3 regions of the Streptomyces sp. MMBL 11-1 genome follow, and region 2 is predicted to be linked to each of the others. Evidence: riboswitches for the same ligand, from Rfam matches in the RefSeq annotation. Region 2 holds a riboswitch; each other region holds the start of a gene.

Region 1 (3,266 bases), 2.0 Mb from region 2:
CGGTGGCCGCCCCGGCGAGCGCCAGGGCGGCGGCGGTGCGGGCGGCGGGGCCGGTGACCGGGCGCTGCTCGGGTTTTCGGTGAGCTGACCTGCGGTGCGCTGCCACGGGGGCGGCATCCTTTCTGTCGGATGCCCGCCGGGGGATGCCGGCGGGCCCGTGCAGGACGCTATTCCGGGTGCGGGGAAAAGAATCCCCATGACGGCTATTGCCCTGATGTGACGTTTCGACGGCCGCATCTGATCGAGAACGGGAGCCTGTTGCCGGGCAATCAGCGCAAGGAATGGGCAATTGGTTCACGAGTGAGGAAAGCGCCCAGGGAAGGCTTGCCTCACTGCGTGGGGGAGGAGCGGCCCTGGCTAGGCTCCGGAGCCATGGACGTACTCATCAATGTCTTCGTCGCCCTGCACATCATCGGCATCGCCTCCCTGCTGGGCGGCTTCCTGACGCAGATGAAGGCCATGGGGGCGGGCACCGCCCGCTTCACCCCCGCCATGCTGCACGGCGCGCTGACCATGCTCGTCACCGGCGTCGCCCTGGTCGGACTCAATGAGGCCGACGACCAGACCGTGAACCACGTCAAGATCGGCATCAAGCTCGCGCTGCTGGTCGTGATCCTCGCCCTCGTCTACGTCAAGCGGGACGACGAGACGGTGGACAAGGGCGCGTTCGCCGCGGTCGGCGGACTGACGGTCGTCAACATCTTCCTCGCCACGGTCTGGACCTGAGCCTCCCCGGGGGGCGGCCGCCGAAGGGCCGCCCCCCGGCGCGCGTCACGCGGGGCGCACGCTGCCGTGGATCGGCATGGAGTAGATCGACTCCTCGCGCACGTTCGCACCCGGCTTCGGGGCGTGGATCATCATCCCGTCGCCCTTGTAGATGCCGACGTGGCTGATGTCGTCGTAGAAGAAGACCAGGTCTCCGGGCTGGAGGTCCGACGTGGCGACCCGCGTCCCGACCTCCACCTGGTCCCAGGTCGTCCGGGGCAGGGTCACGCCCGCCTCCCGCCACGCCGCCTGCGTCAGCCCCGAGCAGTCGTAACTGGACGGGCCCGTCGCGCCCCACACGTACGGCTTCCCGATCTGGGCGCGGGCGAAGGCCAGCACCTTCTCCGCCTTGGCGGCGTAGCCGCTGTCCGCGCCGGTGCCCGAGCCCGTGCCCGTACCTGAGCCGGAGCCGGTGCCGGTGCCCGAACCGCCGCCGGACTCCTTCGCGGCCTCCTCGCGGGCCTTCTCCTCGGCCTCGGCCCGCTCCTTCGCCTCGGCGGCCTGCCGGGCGGCCAGCTTCGCCGCCTTCTCCTTTGCCTCGGCCTCCTGTCTGCGCTCCAGCTCCGCCAGCCGCGCCTTCTCCTCGGCGGTCAGCCTCGACAGCAGGCTCCGGGCCTCGGTGAGCCTGGACTGCACGTCCTTCTTGCTGGAGGCCAGCGTGGCCTGCGTCTCGGTGAGGGTCTCCAGGCTCTTCACCGCCTCCGCGCGCTTCTTCGCCGCCGAGGCCTGCTGCGTACGGACCTCGGCGACGGCCTTCTGCTGCCGCTCCGTCGCCCGGTCCATCAGCCGGCTCTGGTCGAAGTACCCCTGCGGGTTGTCCGCCAGGAAGAAGGTCGCCGCGGGCGCGATGCCCCCGTTGCGGTACTGGGCCGCCGCGTAGGAGCCCAGCGCCCTGCGCGCCTCGTTGATCTTCTCGGCCTGCTTCGCCACGTCGGAGAGCAGCGTGTCGACCTTCGTCCGCTGGGAGGCGGAGGCGGCCTTGGCCCGGTTGTACTCCTGCGTCGCGGCGCCCGCCTGCCGGTACAGGGCGTCGACCTTCTTCTGGACTTCCTCGATGGCGGGTTTCGGCTCCGCGGGCGCGGCCGTGGCGCTCTGCGTGGAGAGCAGCGTCACGGAGGCGAGAGCGGCCGTCGTCAGCCCGACGGCGGGGGTGGTGGTGCGCACCTTCGCGCGCGGCTTGCGATGCGATGCCAAGACCGGCATCTCCTTCCGTGGACCGCCTACCGGGTTAGCTGTCGGGTTCGGACGGAACGGAAGGCTGTCCTACGGTCCGGATGCGAGGTCACGGACCGATTCACCCCGGTTCTGCGTGTGGGTCCCCGGTTCCGGACTGCCAGGGAGGCAGGACGGATTCGGCAGAGGTGCCCGTCGGGCGTGGTTCGCCCCAGGGAGGTACGGGCCACCTGACCGAGCACGCTAGCCAACCGGCCCCGCCGCTGGGAAGGACGATGAGCGATATGCCCGATACATTTTCGTGACCTTTCCGGATCGGGGGCCGGGCACCCCCTCCGACCGGGCGCTCCTTCACGGAACGTCGACGTCCGCTCTCCGTGCGTACGGGTGAGGGGCGGGCGATTCCCCGGGGCGAGTGGCCGCTTCCCGGCTTCGGCAGCAGCTTGTCAGTCCGGCCGCCTAGACTCGGGAGGCGATGAGCAGCCTCTTTGACGACAGTTTCCTGACCGGCCTCCAGCCCGTGGAGGACGGCCCCCCGCCGCCCCCCGAGGACCACGCGCCCGAAGCGGTGCCGGAGGGACTCTTCGCGGGCGTCTACGACGCGCCCCCGCCGCCCCGGGACGGGTACTACCGGGACGGTCACGCGCGCCCGGTGATCGACTCCGCCGCGCTGCTCGACGGGCTGAACACCGAGCAGCGCGCCGCCGTCGTGCACGCCGGGTCCCCGTTGCTCATCGTCGCCGGGGCCGGCTCCGGCAAGACCCGGGTCCTCACCCACCGCATCGCCCACCTGCTGGCCGAGCGCGGGACGCACCCCGGGCAGATCCTCGCGATCACCTTCACCAACAAGGCCGCGGGCGAGATGAAGGAGCGCGTCGAGCAGCTCGTCGGCCCCCGGGCCAACGCGATGTGGGTCATGACCTTCCACAGCGCGTGCGTCCGCATCCTGCGCCGCGAGTCGAAGAAGCTCGGCTTCACCTCGTCGTTCTCGATCTACGACGCCGCCGACTCCAAGCGTCTGATGGCCCTGGTCTGCCGCGACCTCGACCTGGACCCGAAGCGGTTCCCGCCGAAGTCCTTCACCGCCAAGGTCTCCAACCTCAAGAACGAGCTCATCGACGAGGAGACCTTCGCCGGGCAGGCGGCGGATGGCTTCGAGAAGACCCTCGCCCAGGCGTACGCGCTCTACCAGGCCCGCCTGCGCGAGGCCAACGCCCTGGACTTCGACGACATCATCATGACGACGGTCCACCTGCTCCAGGCCTTCCCGGACGTCGCCGAGCACTACCGCCGCCGCTTCCGCCACGTCCTCGTCGACGAGTACCAGG
Region 2 (3,266 bases):
GTGACACAGTGTCAACTCTGTGACTTTCACGTGATCTGCGCTGCATCGACTTGTGACACACGTTCGAGTCCCGCTAGGTTCACGGTTCGACGCGTCGGTCGCACCTTGCTCACGCGTCACTTGGGCGCCGAAGCAGGCACGGAATCCGCTGTGCGGCGCTCAGGCCACTCGCTTGTCAGTCGCACGGAAGGCATACCCATGGGCTCCGCGAACGGCAGACACCGCCGCCCTCGCCAGGCACCCGCCCTCATCGTCGCCGCGGGCGTGACGGGATCGGCCATCGCCATCCCGCTGCTCGGCGCCGGCGGCGCGCACGCGGCCGAGGCCACCACCTGGGACCGGGTCGCGGAGTGCGAGAGCGGCGGCATGTGGAGCGCCGATCTCGGCAACGGCTACTACGGCGGGCTCCAGTTCTCGCAGGAGACCTGGTCGGCGTACGGCGGCACGGAGTTCGCGCCCCGCGCCGACCTCGCCAGCCGCTCGCAGCAGATCTCCGTCGCCGAGAAGGTCCTGGACGACCAGGGCCCGAAGGCGTGGCCCAGCTGTGCGGTGATCTCCGGCCTCGCCGTGGACGGCGGCCTGCCCGGCGTCGACCCGGGCACCTCGCCGTCCACCGATCCGTCGGCGGACCCCTCGGCGGACCCCTCGGCCGATCCGACCTCCCCGCCGACCGGCGAAGCGGATACAACCGGTGAATCCGGTGAATCCGGCGAGTCCGGTGAATCCCCCAAGGGTGAGAAGCGTGATGAAGCGGACAAGAGCGGTAAGGGTGACGCGGAGAAGGAGAGCGAGGCTTCCGACTCCTCGGTGACGCCCTCCGCCCCGCCCGCCTCCGGCGCCCCCGACGCCTCGGACCCCTCCACCGCCCCCGACGCCTCGACGGGCGGGGAGGGCAAGGGAGGCAAGCACCGGGGCACCCCCGCGCCCGAGGAGGCCGACGCGGGCCAGGAGAACGGTCCCCGTGAGTCCGGCCGGCACGCCTCGCGCGGTGACGGCGACGCGCGGGACGGCGGCGCGGTGTCCGCCGACGGGTACACGGTGCGGCCCGGGGACAGCCTCTGGGCGATCGCCGACACGCAGGAGCTTCCCGGCGGCTGGACCGGCCTGTACGAGACGAACAAGAGCGTCCTGGGCTCCGACCCGGACCTGATCCTGCCCGGCCAGCACCTGGACCTGGGCCTGGATCCGAGCGCTGACCCGAGTACGGACAAGGGTGCGGACGAGGGCGCGGACCGGCCCGCGCCGACGGGTGCCGAGACGCCCGCCGGCAACTGATCGAATTCGGGAAAACACCCCGAAAAGACGGGTAGTTAAGAGACCTATGTCCACTTTTGCGTAAGTGAGACATGGGTCTCTTTGCTTCAACTCGCGCGTCTCGTCCGGCCGGTCCGGGCGCAACGCCCCCGACCTGCGGAAACGGTGCGCCGGCCACGGCGAGTTCGGGTTGATTGCCCCCTATGTCCATCTTTGAATGTCGGGGTTGCCTGTGTTTACGGTCGGAGCCGCTCGCACCGCGGGCCCCGTCGACCGTCACGCCGAATCCTGCCGTCGGTCGAAGGGAACAGACGCGTAAGCGCCGTAGGCAGGAGCGGGGGACCCAGGTAAGCCGCCGGGTCCGGACGCCTCGTCGAACCGACGGGGGCGTACGGGGCCGGCTAGGGGTGAAGTCGCGAGCAGCACCGTGCGACCGGGCAACTCATCAGCCCGAACCCGACAGCTCACCTCGTAGGCGTCGGTGAGGAGATTCGTTCCATGCTGCTGAACAGCAAGGGCAAGCACCGCCGCCCGTCCAAGGCCACCCGTATCGCCACCCTCGCGGGCGTCACCGGCGCCGCGATCGCCGTCCCGCTGATGGGTGCGACCAACGCCTCCGCCGCCTCCGTCGAGACCTGGGACGCCGTCGCCCAGTGCGAGTCCGGCGGCAACTGGTCCATCAACACCGGCAACGGCTACTACGGCGGACTGCAGTTCTCGCAGTCCAGCTGGGCCGCCGCCGGCGGTACTCAGTACGCCCCCCGTGCCGACCTGGCCTCCAAGGACCAGCAGATCGCCACCGCCGAGAAGCTCCTCGACATGCAGGGTCCGGGCGCCTGGGCCTGCGCCGGCGCGGGCGGCCTCACCAACGACGGTGTGGACCCGGGCGTGAACACCGGCTCCGGCTCCGGCGAGAGCAAGCCCGAGCAGGCGCAGCCCGAGCGTCAGGCCGAGCAGCCCACCACGCGCTCCGAGCAGCGCACCGCTCCGCAGGCCGAGAAGAAGGCCGAGAGCAAGAAGACCGTCACCACCCCGACCGGCGAGAAGGTCCAGAAGGGTGACGGCGAGTACAAGGTCGAGGCCGGCGACACGCTGAGCAGCATCGCCGAGGCGGAAGACGTCAAGGGCGGCTGGAGCAAGCTCTTCGAGCTCAACGACGACATCGTCAAGGACGCCGACCTGATCTTCCCGGGTCAGCAGCTCCACCTGAAGTAACCGCCGTCTCTCCTCCCCGGAGGAGAAGCGTCCGGCGGCACTTCTCCTCGCACGGCTTCCCGGCCCGGCGCGCTCGTATCCCCGGCGCGCCGGGCCGGACTTTTCGTGAGCGGCGGGCGCCGGTGAACCCGCATGCGTTCACCTCTTGTTGTTACCGCTCAGTAGATTTCTAGAGTTTTGTCCCGTGATGCAGGCCCTTGGGTCCTTTTTCGTCCCAGGAGGCGGGCGGTCGGCTGGCCGACGCGGCCGGGCCCGATAGGCTCGTGTCGCAAGGCCACAGTGACCCTGCACAACCAGTGTCAGATCCCAGAAGGAGATGCCTCGTGCCGTCCATCGACGTCGTCGTAGCCAGGGAAATCCTCGACTCCCGGGGAAACCCCACGGTCGAGGTCGAGGTTGGCCTCGACGACGGCAGCACGGGCCGTGCTGCTGTTCCGTCCGGCGCCTCCACCGGTGCGTTCGAGGCCATTGAGCTTCGCGACGGTGACCCCAACCGCTACATGGGCAAGGGCGTCGAGAAGGCCGTCCTCGCCGTCATCGAGCAGATCGGCCCGGAGCTCGTCGGGTACGACGCCACCGAGCAGCGCCTCATCGACCAGGCGATGTTCGACCTGGACGCCACCGAGAACAAGGCCTCGCTCGGCGCGAACGCCATCCTCGGCGTCTCGCTGGCCGTCGCGCACGCCGCCTCCGAGGCGTCCGACCTGCCGCTCTTCCGCTACCTCGGCGGCCCGAACGCGCACCTGCTGCCCGTTCCGATGATGAACATCCTGAACGGCGGCTCGCACGCCGACTCC
Region 3 (3,266 bases), 4.9 Mb from region 2:
CCGGTGCCCCGGACGTTGCCGGTGCCGTCCAGCTCGGTGCGCTCGGTGCGCAGCGCCACGACCTTGCCGTCGTCGCCGAGGATCTCGACGGGGGACTCGAAGAAGTGCAGGTACAGCTTGTGCGGGCGGTCGCCGACGTCGCGGATCGCCCAGTTCTCCAGGGTCTGCGCGACCATGTTGGCCTGCTTGTTCTCCCGGCGGGTCGCGATGGAGCCCTCGTCGTACTCGATGTCCTCGGGGTTGACGATGACCTCGATGTTGGGGGAGTGGTCCAGCTCCCGCAGCTCCATCGGGCTGAACTTGGCCTGCGCGGGGCCGCGCCGCCCGAACACGTGCACCTCCAGCGCCTTGTTCTCCTTGAGGCCCTGGTACACGTTGTCCGGGATCTCGGTGGGCAGCAGCTCGTCCGCCGTCTTGGCCAGGACGCGGGCCACGTCCAGCGCCACGTTCCCGACGCCGAGCACGGCGACCTTCTCCGCGGTGAGCGGCCAGGTGCGCGGGACCTCGGGGTGCCCGTCGTACCAGGAGACGAACTCGGCCGCGCCGTAGGAGCCGTCCAGCTGGATGCCGGGAACGTCGAGCGCCCGGTCGGCCTCGGCGCCGGTGGAGAAGATCACCGCGTCGTAGAACGACCGCAGGTCGTCCAGGCCGATGTCGTGCGGGTAGCTGACATTTCCGAAGAGCCGGATCTGGGGCTTGTCCAGCACCTGGTGCAGGGCCTTGACGATGCCCTTGATCCGCGGGTGGTCGGGGGCCACCCCGTAGCGGATCAGGCCGAAGGGCGCGGGCATGCGCTCGAAGAGGTCGATGGAGACCCCCGGGTCCTGGCAGACCTCGGATTTGAGCAGCGCGTCCGCAGCGTAGATACCGGCGGGGCCGGCTCCGACAATGGCGACGCGGACGGGGCGTGTCATGGCGTGGTGATCCTTCGGGGCGGGCGAACGCGGGCAGGTACAGCGTACGTCGGAGGTAAGGGTTGGCTTACTAGTCTCCACCGCACACCGTAAGCGATCGCCTCGCGGGCCCCTCGACCGGCCCCGCCTAGAGTGCCCGATTAATCCGTTTTGCTATACCGATATGGTCGATTTGCTTCTTTTGCCTTCATGTTTCCCAAAGGGCTTGTTGGGCCTCTTTGAGGCATTTGCTTGACCCGGTTTTCACCGCCACCGCGAGGGAGTGGTGAGCGTCACGTCCGAGGGGGCGGACGGGGAAGCGGAGGTGTCGGTTCCCTTCCGTGCGAAGAAAGTTGACGCCGTGACGGAGTGGCCCGATCCGGTAATTCCATCACTCGATCTTGCGTGAAAAGGGGAATCCGGAATGCGGGGCTTGTTCTGTTCGGCGTTTCTCGCCTACGGTCACCGTCAATCCGGATGGAACGCCGAATCCTGCCGCCGTCCGGGAATCCGAAACCCACTCACGTACGGCAGGAGCGGGGGACCCAGGTAAGTCGCCGATCCGTCACCGGAACGGCTTGGGGTGAAGCCGCACGAGCGTGCGGCCAGACATCTCCCGTCTGAACCCGACAGCTCACCTCGCAGGCGCCGGAGAGGAAATCCCCCATGCCCGCACAGGGTAAGCACCGTCGTCCCCAGTCCCCCTCGCTGCGCCGCGGCCTGGCCGCCGTGACCACCGGCGGGGCCGTCCTGGCCCTTCCGGTGATCGGCGCCACCAGTGCCTTCGCGGCCCCCGCGCCCGCCGCCGCGCCGCAGCAGGCCGTGGCGTCCGCCCCGGTGTCCGCGCAGGCGAATTCCGTCCTGCGTGCCGCCCCTGCCCAGCATTCCGTGGTGGCCGGTGAAACGCTTTCCAAGATCGCCCGTGAATATTCCGTCAGTGGCGGCTGGGAGAAGCTGTACGAAGGCAACCGGAAGATCGTCGGAGAGAATCCCGACCTTATTCACCCGGGTATCAAGCTGACCCTCGGAATCAAGGCCGAGGCCTCTTCGGGCGACACGGCGGGCAAGGCCGCCAAGGCTTCGCCGTCCGCCGCGCGCGGCGCCGAGGCGGACCGCGCCGACCGTTCGGAGCGCGTCGACGCCGCCCCCGTGGCGAAGGCCGCCCCGGCCGCCGAGAAGGCCGTCACGTACACGAACGACCTCGACGGCTGGATCAAGGAGTCGCTGGCGGTCATGGCCGAACAGGGCATCCCCGGCACCTACGAGGGCATTCACCGCAACATCATGCGCGAGTCCTCGGGCAACCCGGCCGCGATCAACAACTGGGACTCCAACGCGGCCAAGGGCACCCCGTCCAAGGGGCTGCTCCAGGTCATCGACCCGACCTTCCAGGCCTACCACGTGCCCGGCACCTCGACCGACAGTTACGACCCGGTGGCCAACATCACGGCCGCGTGCAACTACGCCGCGGACCGGTACGGCTCGATCGACAACGTCTTCGGCGCCTACTGATCCTCCGTCCCCCGAGGGCCCCGGACCCCAGGTCCGGGGCCCTCGGGCGCGCCAAGAAGTCACCCCCGGGTTTCTCGTGACCCACCGGCAACTACGGCCGGCTGCGTCATCCGGGAGGAACGGGTGTTCCCGGGCCCGCGGTGGTCCGCCGGCCCGGGAACCGTGCCGCGGACTACCGCTCGGCGCGTGCCCCGTTCGGGGCTCCGGAGACGCTGAACTGCGAACCGGGCTCGATCAGTACATGGCCGTCGCGCGAGTCGGTGATCGTCACGTCCGTGAGCGTCGCGTTGCCGCGCGCGCCGCCCATCGCGAGGATGCCGGATCCGTTGTTGGACTTGTCGATCCGGACGTTCTCGATTCTGACGTCCGGCATCAGGCCGCCGCCCGTCTTGAACTGGATGCCGTCATAGGTGGAGTCGACGATGTCCGTGTCGCGGATCGTGACGCCGGGGATCGGCAGGTTCTGCGGGAAGAGAGTGATCGCGCCGAACTCCTGGTCCTCGTTCCAGAAGGCTCCACCGGTGCGGTGAAGGCCGTTGTTGGCGATCAGCGTCCGCCCGGAGAACGGCAGCGGGTCGTGGTCGGTCGCCAGCATGATGGCCGGGTAGTTCATCGTGTCGGAGATCAGGTTGTTCTCGATCGTGTTGTCGTAACCTCCGTAGATCGCGATGCCGTTGGCGCGCCACGGAAGCTGGATGGTGTTGTTGCGGAAGCTGTTGTCGTGGCCGATGTCGACGGACTGGTCCTTGACGTACTTGCTGGACCAGACCGCGAGCGCGTCGTCGCCGGTGTTGCGGAACGACGAGTTGTGGACCGTGGAGTTGCGGGTGCCGTTGGCGAGGTTGATGCCGTCGGCGTAGG

Evidence for each region. A riboswitch is a leader RNA that binds a small molecule or an ion and turns the genes downstream of it on or off. The one in region 2 is predicted to bind cyclic di-AMP.
Region 1: linked by a shared signal. The riboswitch ahead of PSQ21_RS21965 (C40 family peptidase) and the one ahead of PSQ21_RS12450 (LysM peptidoglycan-binding domain-containing protein) in region 2 are both predicted to bind cyclic di-AMP.
Region 3: linked by a shared signal. The riboswitch ahead of PSQ21_RS34570 (transglycosylase SLT domain-containing protein) and the one ahead of PSQ21_RS12450 (LysM peptidoglycan-binding domain-containing protein) in region 2 are both predicted to bind cyclic di-AMP.

The regions. Positions count from the first base shown of each region.
Region 1 is NZ_CP117709.1:4,944,374-4,947,639, forward strand. Features, by position in the region: gene PSQ21_RS21955 (C40 family peptidase) at 1-106, opposite strand, end outside; gene PSQ21_RS21960 (hypothetical protein) at 373-726, shown strand; gene PSQ21_RS21965 (C40 family peptidase) at 772-1,968, opposite strand; cyclic di-AMP (ydaO/yuaA leader) riboswitch at 1,967-2,133, opposite strand; gene pcrA (DNA helicase PcrA) at 2,414-3,266, shown strand, end outside.
Region 2 is NZ_CP117709.1:2,911,906-2,915,171, reverse strand. Features, by position in the region: gene PSQ21_RS12460 (cytochrome P450 family protein) at 1-23, shown strand, start outside; gene PSQ21_RS12455 (transglycosylase family protein) at 199-1,275, shown strand; cyclic di-AMP (ydaO/yuaA leader) riboswitch at 1,611-1,747, shown strand; gene PSQ21_RS12450 (LysM peptidoglycan-binding domain-containing protein) at 1,753-2,469, shown strand; gene eno (phosphopyruvate hydratase) at 2,793-3,266, shown strand, end outside.
Region 3 is NZ_CP117709.1:7,816,820-7,820,085, forward strand. Features, by position in the region: gene PSQ21_RS34565 (FAD-dependent oxidoreductase) at 1-914, opposite strand, end outside; cyclic di-AMP (ydaO/yuaA leader) riboswitch at 1,398-1,556, shown strand; gene PSQ21_RS34570 (transglycosylase SLT domain-containing protein) at 1,560-2,405, shown strand; gene PSQ21_RS34575 (CARDB domain-containing protein) at 2,578-3,266, opposite strand, start outside.